2 regions of the Kocuria flava genome follow, and region 2 is predicted to be linked to the other one. Evidence: riboswitches for the same ligand, from Rfam matches in the RefSeq annotation. Region 2 holds a riboswitch; the other holds the start of a gene.
The links. A riboswitch is a leader RNA that binds a small molecule or an ion and turns the genes downstream of it on or off. The one in region 2 is predicted to bind thiamine pyrophosphate.

Region 1 (7,022 bases), 1.3 Mb from region 2:
CTCCCGCGAGCGCCGCGAGCAGCAGCAGTCCCGCGAGCGGGCGCCGGGAGCGGCGCCGGTCCCCGGTCGTGGTGGCGATGGCGCACCTCCTCGGCATGCGGTCCGGAGCTCACGTTCTAGCAGGCCCGGCTGGGTCCCGGCGGGGAGCAGCGCGGCGCTGGGGGACGATCCGTGGTCCCGGGTCCCTCGCCCGGCCCGCCGGGGCGGTGGACCATGTGCAACGGCGGGTTCTTCGCGGAGGGTGAAGAACCGGCGATGTTCTGCTCCTGGACGGGGATGCGCAGGGCCGGCACTGGGGCACAGTGAGGTGCACCACGAACGGGAACGGCAGTTCCCGGGGGATCGAGATCCGGACGGCACCCCTCGACCTGGGATCCCCACCGCAGCTCCGGCCGGCTCCACCACGACCGGCCGGAGCTGTGCGGCACCGCCGGCGCGCCTCGCCGGCCGCCGATCCCGCACAGCGTCCCGCCCCGCCCGCCCGGCGGAGCGGGGCGCGGGCCCGCCCGGCGGGCCGCCCGAGACGAACACCCCTTCACCGGGGAGGAGATGACCCATGAACCGATCAGCCGTCCGTCTTCACGAGCACGAGGTGACGCCCGTGGGCCTGTGGGCCCTGCGCGCCGGGGCCCCCACCGTGGCCGTCGTGGTCTCGCTGAACTTCCCGGGGCTCACGCCCCGGCACCGCGACCTGGTGCGCCGCTACACGCGCACCGCGCTGCAGGCCCTCGTCGACGCGGGCGCCCGGCCGGTCCTCGTCGACTCCAGCGCCGCCGCGCTGCCCGACCCGGCCGTCGCCGCGGCCGCCGACGGGCTGCTGGTGCTGGGCGGCGGCGACGTCGACCCCGCCCTCCACGGGGCCGAGGGGCCCGTGCCCGGCCAGTACGGCGTCGACCCGCGCGCCGACCGCTACACCCTGGAGCTGCTCACCGCGTGCCTCGACCGCGACGCCCCGCTGCTCGCCGTCGGCCGCGGCGCCCAGCTGCTGAACATCGCGTGCGGCGGGACCCTCGTCCCCGGCCTCGGCCCCGGGCACCAGGGGCACCCCGAGCGGGCCGAGGCCCGGGAGGAGGAGGTCGTGCTCGCGCCCGGCAGCCGCCTGGCCGGTCTCCTCGGTGCCGGGCGGGCCACCGTCCGCTCCGACCACCACCAGGGCCTCGCCGTCGTCGGCCCCGACCTGCGGGTCGCCGCCGTGGCCGGGGACGGCACCGTCGAGGCCGTCGAGCACCGCCACCGCACCTGGGTCCTCGGGCTGCAGTGGCACCCCGAGGACTCCCACGGTCCGTGCGCGCACCGGCGGGCGCTGTTCGGCGCCTTCGGGGCGCAGCTGGCGGCCGGCCGCCGCCCGGCCGCGGGGGAGGACCTGCTGGCCGCGTGAGGTTCCCCCAGTCCGCGAGGGGCGGCGTTCGGCGGTTCTGTTTCCCGCAGAGCCGCCGAACGCCGCCCCTCGCGGTGTTCTTCCGCGGTGCGTCCCGGGGCGCGTGCCGGGCTCAGGCCGGCAGCAGCTCCCGCAGCCGGCGGGCGGCCGCCTCCGGGTCGACGGCCTCCGTGACGGCCCGGACGACGACGGCGCGCCGCGCCCCGGCCGCCAGCACCGCCGGCAGGCGGTCCGCGTCGATGCCGCCGATCGCGAACCACGGCACGGCCCCCGCCCGGCCGGCGGTCAGCGCGGCGGTCTCCTCGACGAGCCCGAGGCCGGTGGCCGCCCGCCCGGGCTTGGTGGGGGTCTCCCACAGCGGGCCGGTGCAGAAGTAGTCGACCTCGGGGTCCTCGAGCGCGGCGCGGGCCTGGGCGGCACTGTGGGTCGAGCGCCCGATCAGCACGTCCGGGCCGAGCAGCGCGCGGGCCTGGGCGGGGGAGAGGTCGTGCTGGCCGCCGTGGAAGACGTCGGCGCCCACGAGCGCGGCGACGTCGGCGCGGTCGTTGACGGCGAACAGCGTCCCGTGCTCGGCCGCGACCCGCGCCAGCACGTCCAGGGCCTCGAGCTCGGCGTCCACCTCGAGGGACTTGTCGCGCAGCTGCACGACGTCCGCCCCGCCGGCGCAGATCGCGTGCAGGAACTCCTCGAGGTCGCCCCGCTCCGTGCGCGCGCCGGTGCACACGTACAGCCGGGCCGTGGCCAGCCGGGCGGCCCGCTCGCGGCGCAGCGCGCTCACCGGCGCGCTGCCGGGGGCACCGGGGGTCGTGACGGATCGGGGGGTCTCGGTATGCTGGGTCACACGCTGAAGGGTAGTCCGTGAGGACGAGCTCCAGCGCGTTCTGCGGGAGCCCCGGACGGGGCTGAGAGGGCTTGAGCGCCGACCGCCACACCTGATGCGGGTCATGCCGCCGTAGGAAAGGACAGCCGGTGGACACCGTGCACCCTCCGACCACCTCCCCGCACCCGGCCGGGACCGAGCACCTGCGCGCGGACGTCGCCGTGGTCGGCGCCGGCGTCATCGGCCTGGCCACCGCCTGGGAGCTGCGGCGCCGGGGGTGCTCCGTCGTCGTCGTCGACCCCGACCCCGGGGCGGGCGCCAGCCGCGCCGCCGCCGGGATGCTCGCCCCCGTCAGCGAGGTCCAGCACCGGCAGGACGCGCTCGTCCCCCTCATGCGCGCCTCGGCCGCCGCGTACCCGGGGTTCGTGGCCGGGCTCGAGGCCGCCGCGGGCGCGTCCGTGGGCCACCGCGCCACCGAGACCCTCGTCTGCGCCGCCGATCCCGCCGACCGGCAGGCCCTGGCCGACCTGCGGGAGCTGCAGCTGCGCCACGGCATGGAGGTGGAGGCCCTGCCGGTGCGCGCGGCCCGCGCCCTCGAGCCCGCGCTGAGCCCTCGGCTCGCCGGCGCCTTCCGGATCCCCGGGGACCACCAGGTCGACCCGCGCCGGCTCGTCGCGGCCCTGCTCGCCGCCCTCACCGCCCAGGACCCGCCCGAGGGCGCCCCGGCCGGGCCCGTCCGCATCGTCCACGACCGGGTCACGGCCCTGCGCCGCGGGCCCTCCGGTGCCGTGACCGGCGTGCGCCTGTCCCGGGGCGGGATGGTCTCCGCCGGCGGGACGCTCCTGGCCCCGGGCGCCGCCCTCGCCGCGATCGACGGGCTGCCCGCCGGGGCCCGTCCGCCCCTGCGCCCGGTGCACGGGGACATCCTGCGCGCCCGCCTGCCCGACGGGGCCCCCGAGCTGCTCGGGCGCACCGTGCGCGGGCTCGTCCACGGGGTGCCCGTCTACCTCGTGCCGCGGGCCGACCGCACGCTCGTGATCGGGGCGACCTCCCGCGAGGACGACCTCGCCGGGGCCAGCGCCGGCGGGGTGTTCCGGCTGCTGCGCGACGCCCAGGCGCTGGTGCCCGGCACCGCCGACCTCGAGCTCACCGAGGTCCTCGCCCGCGCCCGCCCCGGCACCCCCGACGACGTCCCCTGCCTGGGTCCGGTCCGCGACCCGGACGGGACCCCCGTGCCCGGGCTCGTGCTCTCCACCGGCTACTTCCGCCACGGCGTGCTGCTCACCCCGCTGGCCGCCCGCCTCGCCGCCCAGCTGCTCGCCGGCGAGCCCGGCCCCGACCCCGCCGCCGACGCGGAGCTGCTGACCACCACCGACCCGCAGCGCTTCGCCACCCCGTCCCCGACTCCCAGGAGCCCCCGATGACCGTCCTCCGCCTCAACGGCCGCCCGCACGAGACCGAGGGCGAGCCGACCGTCGCCGACCTCGTCGCCGAGGCCGTCGGCCGCCCCCTAGGGCCCGACGGCGCCCCGCTGGACGGCGGGCGCCTCGGGGTCGCCGTGGCCCTCGACGCCGCGGTCGTGCCCCGCAGCCGGTGGGCGACCACCACGGTGGGCGAGGGCCGGTCCGTCGAGATCGTCACCGCCGTGCAGGGAGGCTGAGCCCGTGCACCCCGCCTCCGACCCGCTCGTCCTCGACGGCGTGCGCCTGTCCTCCCGGCTGATCATGGGCACCGGCGGACTGAGCTCCCTGCACACCCTCGAACAGGCCCTCGTGGCCTCCGGCACCGAGCTGACCACCGTGGCCCTGCGCCGCTACGCCCCCGGCCGCGGCGACTCGCTGTTCGGGCTGCTCGAGCGCCTGGGCATCCGGATCCTGCCCAACACCGCCGGCTGCGCCACCGCCCGCGACGCCGTGCTCACCGCCGAGCTCGGCCGCGAGGCCCTCGGCACGGACTGGGTCAAGCTCGAGGTGATCGCCGACGAGCAGACGCTGCTGCCCGACGTCGTCGAGCTGCTGGACGCCACCGAGCAGCTCGTGGCGCGCGGCTTCCGGGTCCTCGCCTACACCTCCGACGACCCGGCGCTCGCCCGCCGGCTCGAGGACGTGGGCGCGGCCGCCGTCATGCCCCTGGGCGCCCCCATCGGCACCGGCCTGGGCATCCTCAACCCGCACAACATCGAGCTCATCGTCGCCCGCGCGTCCGTGCCCGTCGTCCTCGACGCCGGGATCGGCACCGCCTCCGAGGCCGCCCTGGCGATGGAGCTCGGCTGCGACGCCGTGCTGCTGGCCAGCGCCGTCACCCGGGCCCAGGACCCGGTGGCCATGGCCACGGCGATGCGCCACGCCGTGACCGCGGGCCGGCTCGCCGCGGCCGCCGGGCGGATCCCCGTCCGCCGCCACGCCGCCGTCGCCTCCTCCCCGCGGGCCGGGCGGATCGGCGCCGGTGCCTGCGACCCCGGCCCGTCGGACCTCGCGGGGGTTCCGGCCGGGGGCCGGTCCCCGGCCGGTGGGCTCCGGTGAACCCGTTGCCCCCGCTCGTGGACCCGGGCCCCGAGCTGACCCGCGCCGAGCTCGAGCGCTACGCCCGCCACCTCGCCCTGCCCCAGGTCGGACCCCTCGGGCAGCGGCGGCTGCGCCGCGCCCGCGTGCTCGTGGTCGGCGCCGGGGGACTGGGCGCCCCGGTCCTGCAGTACCTCGCCGCCGCCGGGACGGGGGTGCTCGGGATCGTCGACGACGACGTCGTGGCGCTCAGCAACCTCCAGCGCCAGGTGCTCCACGGCACGGCGGACGTCGGCCGGCCCAAGACCGACTCCGCCGCCGAGGCCGTCGCCCGGCTCGACCCGGGCGTCCACGTGCGCACCCACCCCGTGCGGCTGGACGCGGACAACGCGGTCGCCCTGTTCTCCGGCTACGACCTCGTGGTCGACGGCGCCGACAACTTCGCGACCCGCTACGTGGTCAGCGATGCCGCCGCACTGGCCGGGATCCCGTGCGTGTGGGGCTCGATCCTGCGCTTCGAGGGGCAGCTCAGCGTCTTCTGGGCCGGGCGCGGGCCCACCTACCGCGACCTCTACCCCGAGCCGCCGGCCCCCGGGGAGGTGCCCAGCTGCGCCGAGGGCGGGGTGATCGGCGCCCTGCCGGGCACGATCGGCGCGGTCATGGCCACCGAGGCGGTCAAGCTCGTCACCGGCGCCGGGGAGCCCCTGCTCGGACGGGTGCTGCTGCACGACGCCCTGGCCATGACCTGGCGCGAGCTGCGCCTCGAGGCCGACCCCGCCGCCGCCCCCGTCTCGGCGGTCACCCCCGCCGAGGCCTCCTGCGGCGTGCCCGGGGCCGACGCCGGGGCCGCCGCCGCCGAGAGCCTCTCCGCCGCCGAGCTGGCCGGGCTGCTGGAGCGCCGGGAGCAGGGCCGGGCCGCCTTCGCGCTGGTCGACGTGCGCGAGGGCTGGGAGCGCGAGCTGGCCGCCGTCCCCGGTGCCGTGCACGTCCCCCTGGCCGAGCTGCTCGACCACGGCCCCGCCGCCCTCCCGCCCGCGGCGCGCGGGACCGACCTCGTGCTCCACTGCCAGGCCGGGACCCGGTCGGCCCGGGCGCTCGCGGCCCTGCGCCCCGCCTTCGCGGGCCGGGAGGAGACCGTGCGCCACCTCGAGGGCGGGGTGCTCGCCTGGCTCGCGCACACCGGGCAGGAGCCCCCGCGCGGGTGACGTCGCGGTTGCCTCTCTCGCGACTCCTCTTCTGCTCGCGAGGGGTGGCGTTCGGCGGTTCTCCCCTCCCGGAAGCCGCCGAACGCCGCCCCTCGCGGCCCGGGAGGTCACGGAGCGTAGCCGACTGCCGGACAGGGGCGTTCGCCGGATACCGTGAGGCGCATCACTGTAGATGCTTGACCATGCAAGGAGGGTCGGCGGCAATGGAGCCCAAGACCGTGTACCTGGCGTGCGCCGCGGAGGACGAGCTGTACCGGGGACTGTTCACCACGCAGTGGTCCCGTGCGGGGGCCACGGCCCGCTTCCTCGGCCCGCCGGAGGAGGACGCCCCCGACGAGGACTGGCAGCGCGAGGTCCGCGGCCGCGTGCGGGAGTCCGACGGCGTGATCGCCCTGATCGGCGGCTACACCGAGACCTCGGACGAGGCGCTGTGGCCGATCCGCTGCGCCGTCGCCGAGAAGAAGCCCCTGCTGGGGCTGTGGATGGAGACCCAGCACCGTGTGAAGCCCACCGTGATGGGCTCGGCCCGCTGCAAGGGCTGGACGTGGGAGAACATCGGGGAGTTCCTCGAGGCCATCTGAGCCGCACAGCTCACCGGCCCCCACCGCGAGGGGCGGCGTCCGGTCGGTCTCCACTCCCGGAAGCCGCCGAACGCCGCCCCTCGCGGTGGGGGAGGAGGGGGTGGGGGGTGGGGCGGGTCAGGCCGCCGCGGCCACCTCCACCAGCGTCCGCCACGGGTCCTCGAAGCGCAGCACCGCGCCGTCGTGGCGGGTCGCCACCCCGTGGTGGGCCAGCCGCTCCTGCAGGGCGGCGACGTCCTCGGCGCCCGGCAGGTCGATGTTCACCCGGCCCAGGCCCAGGGAGGCGGCGCGGGGCCCGGCCCCGGCGCTGTTCCAGGTGTTGAGCGCGAGGTGGTGGTGGTAGCCGCCGGCGGCGACGAACAGGGCCGAGCCGATGTCGCTCATGACCTCGAAGCCGAGCACGTCGACGTAGAACTGCCGGCCCAGGGCGATGTCCCCGACCTGCAGGTGCACGTGGCCCAGGGTGGCCGGCGGTGCGGTGCGGGTCGCCGGGGCCGCCCCGGGCAGGTGCTCGCCGAGGAAGGCGTTGGGGTCCAG
Region 2 (7,022 bases):
CGTCCACGGCGTAGGCGGCCAGCTCCGCCTCGATCGTCTCGAGGTCGGTGACCGGGTCGCGGCCGGGCTCGAGGGTCGCGCAGTCGAGCACGTGCACGAGGGCCGCGCAGCGCTCGACGTGGCGGAGGAACTCCAGCCCGAGGCCCCGCCCCTCCGAGGCGCCGGGGATCAGCCCGGGGACGTCGGCGACCGTGTAGCGCACGTCCCCGGCCTGGACGACGCCGAGGTTGGGCACGAGGGTGGTGAAGGGGTAGTCGGCGATCTTGGGGCGGGCGGCGCTGACGGCCGCCACGAGGCTGGACTTGCCCGCGGAGGGGTAGCCGACGAGGGCGACGTCCGCGATGGACTTCAGCTCGAGCACGATGTCCCGGGAGGACCCGGGGATGCCCAGGAGGGCGAAGCCGGGGGCCTTGCGCTTGACGGAGGCCAGCGCGGCGTTGCCCAGCCCGCCCTGCCCCCCGGCCGCGGCCACGAACTCGGCGCCCTCGCCGACCAGGTCGGCCAGGACGTTGCCCTCGGAGTCCTTCACGACCGTGCCGTCGGGCACCGAGAGCACGAGGTCCTCGCCGCGGTGGCCGTGGCGCAGGTCGCCCTTGCCGGGGCCGCCGTTCTGCGCGGCGCGGTGCGGGGCGTGGTGGTAGTTGAGCAGGGTGGTGGTCTGCCCGTCGACGCGCAGCACCACGTCCCCGCCGTCGCCCCCGTTGCCCCCGTCGGGGCCGCCGAGCGGCTTGAACTTCTCGCGGCGCACGGACACGCAGCCGTGCCCGCCGTTGCCGCCGGAGACGTGCAGGACGACGCGGTCGACGAAACTGGCCACGGGAACTCCTCGGTGTCGTGGGCCCGCGGGAGGGGCCGCTTAAAACTGTAGAGGGCGGGCGCTGGAAGCACCCACCCTCTACGGCATCAGGCATGGGTGGTGCGGACGGTGCCCGCACCGGGGCCGGCGGGGCCGGCCCGGGGACTACTCGGCGGCAGCCTGGATGTTGACGACCTTCCGGCCCCGGCGGGTGCCGAACTCGACCTGGCCGGCGGCCAGGGCGAACAGGGTGTCGTCCCCGCCGCGGCCGACGTTCTGGCCGGGGTGGAAGTGGGTGCCGCGCTGGCGGACGAGGATCTCGCCGGCGTTGACGGTCTGGCCGCCGAAGCGCTTCACGCCGAGGTACTGCGCGTTGGAGTCGCGGCCGTTGCGGGTGGAGCTCGCGCCCTTCTTGTGTGCCATGGGGTGTGCCTACCTTCGTGTCAGGACTGGCGTCTGCTGTCGGATGAGGGGACCGGGACGGTCAGGCGTCGATGCCGGTCACCTTGACGGTGGTCAGCTCGGCGCGGAAGCCCTGGCGCTTCTTGTAGCCGGTCTTGTTCTTGAACTTCTGGATGGAGATCTTGGGACCGCGCAGGTCCTCGACGATCTCGGCCGTGACCTTGACGTTGGCCAGGGTCCCGGCGTCGGAGGTCACCTTGTCCCCGTCGACCAGCAGCAGGGCAGGAAGCTGGATGGTGCTGCCTGCACCGCCGGCGACGCGGTCAAGGGTAACGAGGTCTCCGACGGAGACCTTTTCCTGGCGGCCGCCAGCGCGGACAATCGCGTACACCACTTGGGAACTCACTTCTCTCGACGTCTTTGATGGAACAGTTCGGGTCGAGCGCACACCTGACAGGACCAACGACGTTGAGACGAGCCGCCGGTGACCGGGCCGTGGGACCGAGCCGTGGTCAGCGCAGGGTCGCCGCAATTTCAGGAACTGCACCCGCATGTGCCGCCGGGCGGGGCGTCCGGAGTCGAACGCGCGCGCACCAGGCATGGCACCGAGGGTCAAGACTACTCGATCGCGCCAACCCGCGGCAAACGACCCGCCGCCCCGGCCCCGGCACGCCCCTGTCCGCCCGGCCCGGCGGCGGTGCCGGCGAGCGGCGGTTCGAGGGGTGCCGCGAAGAAGTCCCGCTCGAGCGCGCACGCCTCCAGGAACGCCTCCCGCATCCGCTCGCGCAGCGCCGGGGAGGCCTCCCGGGCCGCCTCGTCGAGCAGCCGGCGGGCCGTGCGGGTGGCCTCCTGGAAGCCCTCGTCGGCGTAGGTGGCCAGCCAGTCCGCGTACGGGTGCTCGGCGTGCCCGGCGGCCTCGGCCAGCCCCTGGAGGTGGCGTCCGACCTCCGCGTAGACCCAGTAGCACGGCAGCACCGCGGCCAGGCCCACCGGGTACGGCTCGGCGGCCGTGGCCGCCAGCAGGAACGCGGTGTACCGGCGGGTGGTCGGCCCGGCGGCGGCGGGGCGCTCCCGCCCGGCCTGGCGCAGCCGGGCCCGGTGCAGCTGCGCCTCCGTCTCGGTGCAGCTCAGCGAGCCCGCGGCGAAGAACCGCCGGGAGGCCTCGTCCGGGGCGCGCGCCGCCAGCTGGGCCAGCGCCCGGCCGTAGTGCTCCAGGTACTGCAGGTCCTGGTCGAGGTAGGCCAGGAACGGCTCCGGCGCGAGCCGGCCGTCGCCGAGCCGGCGCACGAACTCCAGCTCCTCGATCTGCCGGCGCACCCCGGCGGAGTCGGCCCACAGCTCCTCGCTGAACCGCTCCGGTGCCGTGCCCCAGGACGCGAGGGCGTCCTGGACGTGGTGGAAGTGGTGGACCGGTCCGCTGCCGCCGCCCACCTCGAGCCCGTCGGCCTCCGCCAGCGCGCCGCGCAGCCACTCGCGGGCGATCCGCAGGCTCGTCGGCCAGTCCCCGTGCCGCACCTGGAGGGTGGCCAGGGCCGAGGAGAGGGAGCAGCCGGTGCCGTGGGAGTTGGCCGTGGGCACGCGGGCGCCGTCGAGGGCCACGAGGGGCTCCGGCGAGCCGGGCCCCACGAGGGCGTCCGGGGTCCGGTCCCCGGCGAGGTGCCCGCCCTTGACGAGTACGAGCACGTCGTGGGTCCGGGCCACGCGGTGGCCCTGCGCGAGCGCGGCGGTCCACGACGGGGCCGGGTCCTCCCCCGCCAGCACGGCCAGCTCCTGCAGGTTGGGGGTGACGAGGTCGGCGAGCCCGAGCACGGCGCGCAGGGCGTCCTCGGCGTCGGGCTCGAGCAGGCGCCCGCCGCTGGTGGCGACCATGACCGGGTCGAGCACCACGACCGGCAGACGGTGCTGCGCCAGCCACCGGGCGACGGCCTCGATCACGGGCACCGAGCCGAGCATGCCGATCTTCACGGCGTCGACCACGACGTCGTCGCTGACCGCCTCCAGCTGGGCGGTGAGGACCTCGGCGGGCGGGACGTGCACCGAGCGCACGCCGAGGGTGTTCTGCACGACGACGGCGGTCACGGCGCTCATCCCGTAGCCGCCCATCGCGGCGATCGACTTCAGGTCCGCGTGCTGGCCCGCCCCGCCGGTGGGGTCGGTGCCGGCCACGGCCAGGACGCGGGGCACGCGCGCGCTCACCGGGCCCCCTCCCCCGCGGCGGGGCCGGCGGCGGCCGGTTCCGGCGGCCCGTCCGGCCCGGCGCCCGGCGCGCGGCCGGACGCGGTGAAGGCCCGCACGTAGCGGGCGGCCGCGGCGGCGGGGTCCGGGGCGGCGCAGATCCCCGAGACCACCGCGAGCCCGGCGGCCCCGGCGGTGCGCAGCGGGGCGGCGTCCTCGACGCGCACCCCGCCGATGGCCAGGCACGGCAGGCCCGTGCGGGCGGCGGCGCGGGCGAAGCCTTCGACCCCGAGCGGCGCGGGGTGGTCGGGCTTGGTGCGCGTGGCGTGCACGGCGCCCACGCCGAGGTAGTCCACGGTGCCCGGGGGCAGCGCCGAGGCGGCGGCCAGCTCCCCGGCCGAGGCCGCGCTCAGGCCCAGGACCGCGTCCGGGCCCACGACGCGGCGGGCGAGTTCGACGGGCAGGTCGGCCTGCCCCACGTGCACCCCCGCCACGGGGGCCCCCGCGGCCCGGGCCGCGAGGTAGACGTCGGCGCGGTCGTCGACGAGCACGGGCACCGCACGGCCCACGCGCTCGGCCACGGCCACGAGCAGGGCCGTGAGCTCGCGGGCGGAGGCGTGCTTGTCCCGGACCTGGACCATGCCGGCGCCACCGGCCACGGCGGCCGCGACGACGTCGGGGACCTGGCGCGGGGCGCTGAGGGCGGTGTCGGTCACGAGGTGCAGGACGAGGGCCGCGGGGTCGAGGCGGGCGCTCACCGGTCGTCCTCCTCGCGCACGAGCCGGGCCCGGGCGGCGACCTGCTCCGGGGTGATCCCGTGCAGCCGGTCCAGCAGGGCCACGGCGAAGGAGCCCGGCCCCCCGGCGGCGCCCGCGGCGTCCTCGGCGGCCAGGGTGTAGACGGTGGTGGCCGCGACGGCCGCGGCCGCCGGATCCTCCGCCACGGCGGTGAACGCGGCCGTCAGGGCCCCGAGGGCGCAGCCGCCGCCGGTGATGCGGGTCAGCAGCGCGCTCCCGTGGGGGACGCGCACGACCGTCCCGCCGGCGGAGCGCACCAGGTCCACGGGTCCGGACACGGCGACCGCGCACCCGGCCCGTGCGGCCAGCTCGGCGGCGGCACCGCGCGCCGCGTCGACGTCGTCGGTGGCGTCCGTGCCGCGGCCGCCGGCGCCGCCGGCGAGGCCGATCACCTCGGACGCGTTGCCGCGCACCACCGCCGGGCGGAAGGCGAGCAGGTCGCGGGCGAGGGCGGTGCGCACGGGCAGCGCGCCGACGGCCACCGGGTCCAGCACCCAGGGCCGGCCCGCGCGGGAGCGGGCGCCGACGGCCTCGTAGGCCGCCCCGCGCTGCTCGGCGGAGGGCGTGCCGGTGTTCACGAGCAGCCCGTCGGCGAGCTCGGCGAACACCCCGCCCTCTCCCTGGATGTCGGTCATCGCCGGGGACGCGCCCACGGCGAGCAGGACGTTGGCGGTGACGTTGGCGACCACCGTGTTGGTGATGCACTGCACGAGCGGGGCGGCCGTGCGCAGCCGCTCGAGGGCCGCGGCGGCGGCCTCGGCGAGGGCGGGGTCCGGGGGCGCGGCGCTCCCGGGCCGCGGCGGGGAGGTGGAGACGGCATCGCGCATTGCGACATCCCTTCGCTAGTACTGACTAGATCAGGTTCGACGGGTGTGATCTCAGCCGCTGCTCGCGGCACCCCGTGTCACGTGGTCCTGCCAGTCTAGCCATCCGTGCGGCGCGGGGCCCGGCGGGTCCGGACCGGTGCGGCGTGCCCGGCGCGGGGCCCGGCGGTTCGGCGGTCGGGGCGGGGACGGCCCCGGTCGGTAGGCTGCCCCGGCCGCCCGGACGGGGTCCGTGCGCGGTCCCCGCGCCGGGACCGGGACGGGGAAGGACCCCGGCCGCGCGGGCCGGGGTCCTTCCGGGTGCTGCAGGGTCGGGCGCCGGGGCTCAGCCCTCGCCGGCGGGACGGCCGCTGGTGAGGTCCTCGGCCTTGACGCCGACGCCCACGATGGTCGGGGCACCGGAGCCCTGCGGGCGCTCCTGCCCGGCGGGCCGGGCGGGCAGCTTCGCGACGTGGCGGGCGCCCTCGGCGGCCGCGGCCTCCTCGGCGGTGACCGTCGCCTCGCCCGCCCGTCCGGCCGGGGCGCTGGCCCGGCGGGAACGACGACGGGGCCGTGCGGGCTCCTCCGGGCGGGCCGGCTCCTCCTGCCGCGGCTGCTCCGCCTGGCGGGGCTGCTCCGCCCGGCGGGCGGGCTTCTCCCGCGGGGCGCGCTCCTGCCGCGGGGCGCGCTCCTGCCGCGGGGCCGGCTCGGGCTCGGGGGCACGGCGCGCCGGGGTCTCGGCCTGCGCGTCCGCCGGGGCACCGAAGGCGTCGGCCAGGGAGTCCAGCGTCAGCCGGGCGCCCTCCGCAGGGCGCCCGGGCTGCTCGCCGGCCGCGGCGTGGCCCTGCGGGAGCTCGATGACCTCGCCCTTGATCGTCAGGCGCGACGCGGCGCCGTCCTGCTGCTCGGGCGCGGCCCCGCGGTCCTGACCGCGGTCCTCGCCACGGTCCCCGGCGCGCTCGCCGCCACGGTCCTCGCCGCGGGGCTCCTCGCGGTCCCCGGGCTCCGGCCGCTGCGCGGACTCGCCGCCCTGGCCCCGGTTGCGGCTGCGCTTGCCGCGCCGCTTCTTGCGGGAGCGTCCGGACCCCTCCGAGCGGCCCTCGCCCTCCTCGCCCCGGGCCCCCTCCGCCGCGGGAGCCGTTCCGGCCGCCGCGTCCTCGGCGGCGGTCTCGGCCGGCACCTCGTGGTGGGTGGCGGCGGCGATGGTCGCGAACGCGGTGCGGGCCGCCTCGGCCTTCGCCTTCTCCGCGGGATCCGCCTCGGCCGGGCGGGCCTCGGCCCGCGGCGGCTGCTCGGCGCCGCCGCGGCGGCTGCGCTTGCGCTCGGTGCGGTTCGGGCGCTGCTCGCGGGACTCGGAGCCGGACCCGCCGGCGCGGCCCTCGAGCGGGTGGTCGTGGACGACGACCCCGCGGCCGGCGCAGTGCTCGCACGGCTCCGAGAAGACCTCGAGCAGGCCCGTGCCCATGCGCTTGCGGGTCATCTGCACGAGGCCCAGCGAGGTGACCTCGGCGACCTGGTGCTTGGTGCGGTCGCGCCCCAGGCACTCGACGAGGCGCCGGAGCACGAGGTCGCGGTTGGACTCGAGGACCATGTCGATGAAGTCGATGACGATGATCCCGCCGATGTCGCGCAGGCGCAGCTGCCGCACGATCTCCTCGGCTGCCTCGAGGTTGTTCTTGGTGACGGTCTCCTCGAGGTTGCCGCCGGAGCCGGTGAACTTGCCCGTGTTGACGTCGACGACGGTCATCGCCTCGGTGCGGTCGATCACGAGCGAGCCGCCCGAGGGGAGGTAGACCTTGCGGTCCAGCGCCTTCTGGATCTGCTCCTCCACCCGGTAGTGCACGAACAGGTCCTCGTCCTCGTCCCAGCGCTTGAGCCGGTCCAGGAGGTCCGGGGCCACGTAGGTCACGTAGGCCTCGATGTTGTCCCAGGCCTCCTCGCCCTGGACGACCATCGTCGTGAAGTCCTCGTTGAACACGTCCCGGACGGTCTTGATGGTCAGGTCCGGCTCCGCGTAGAGCATCTCGGGGGCGAGGGTCTTGGAGGAGC

Region 1: it holds a riboswitch for thiamine pyrophosphate, as region 2 does, so the genes downstream of both, thiO (glycine oxidase ThiO) here and thiM (hydroxyethylthiazole kinase) in region 2, are expected to answer to the same signal.

The regions. Positions count from the first base shown of each region.
Region 1 covers NZ_CP013254.1:418,178-425,199, reverse strand. Annotated here, with positions in the region: gene AS188_RS01980 (VldE C-terminal domain-containing protein) at 1-97, opposite strand, end outside; gene AS188_RS01975 (gamma-glutamyl-gamma-aminobutyrate hydrolase family protein) at 557-1,378, shown strand; gene thiE (thiamine phosphate synthase) at 1,491-2,156, opposite strand; TPP riboswitch at 2,252-2,354, shown strand; gene thiO (glycine oxidase ThiO) at 2,357-3,622, shown strand; gene thiS (sulfur carrier protein ThiS) at 3,619-3,858, shown strand; gene AS188_RS01955 (thiazole synthase) at 3,923-4,720, shown strand; gene moeB (molybdopterin-synthase adenylyltransferase MoeB) at 4,717-5,904, shown strand; gene AS188_RS01945 (TIR domain-containing protein) at 6,108-6,485, shown strand; gene AS188_RS01940 (VOC family protein) at 6,603-7,022, opposite strand, start outside.
Region 2 covers NZ_CP013254.1:2,665,909-2,672,930, forward strand. Annotated here, with positions in the region: gene obgE (GTPase ObgE) at 1-817, opposite strand, end outside; gene rpmA (50S ribosomal protein L27) at 962-1,219, opposite strand; gene rplU (50S ribosomal protein L21) at 1,281-1,592, opposite strand; gene AS188_RS11900 (bifunctional hydroxymethylpyrimidine kinase/phosphomethylpyrimidine kinase) at 1,817-3,394, opposite strand; gene thiE (thiamine phosphate synthase) at 3,391-4,131, opposite strand; gene thiM (hydroxyethylthiazole kinase) at 4,128-4,997, opposite strand; TPP riboswitch at 4,988-5,082, opposite strand; gene AS188_RS11915 (ribonuclease E/G) at 5,320-7,022, opposite strand, start outside.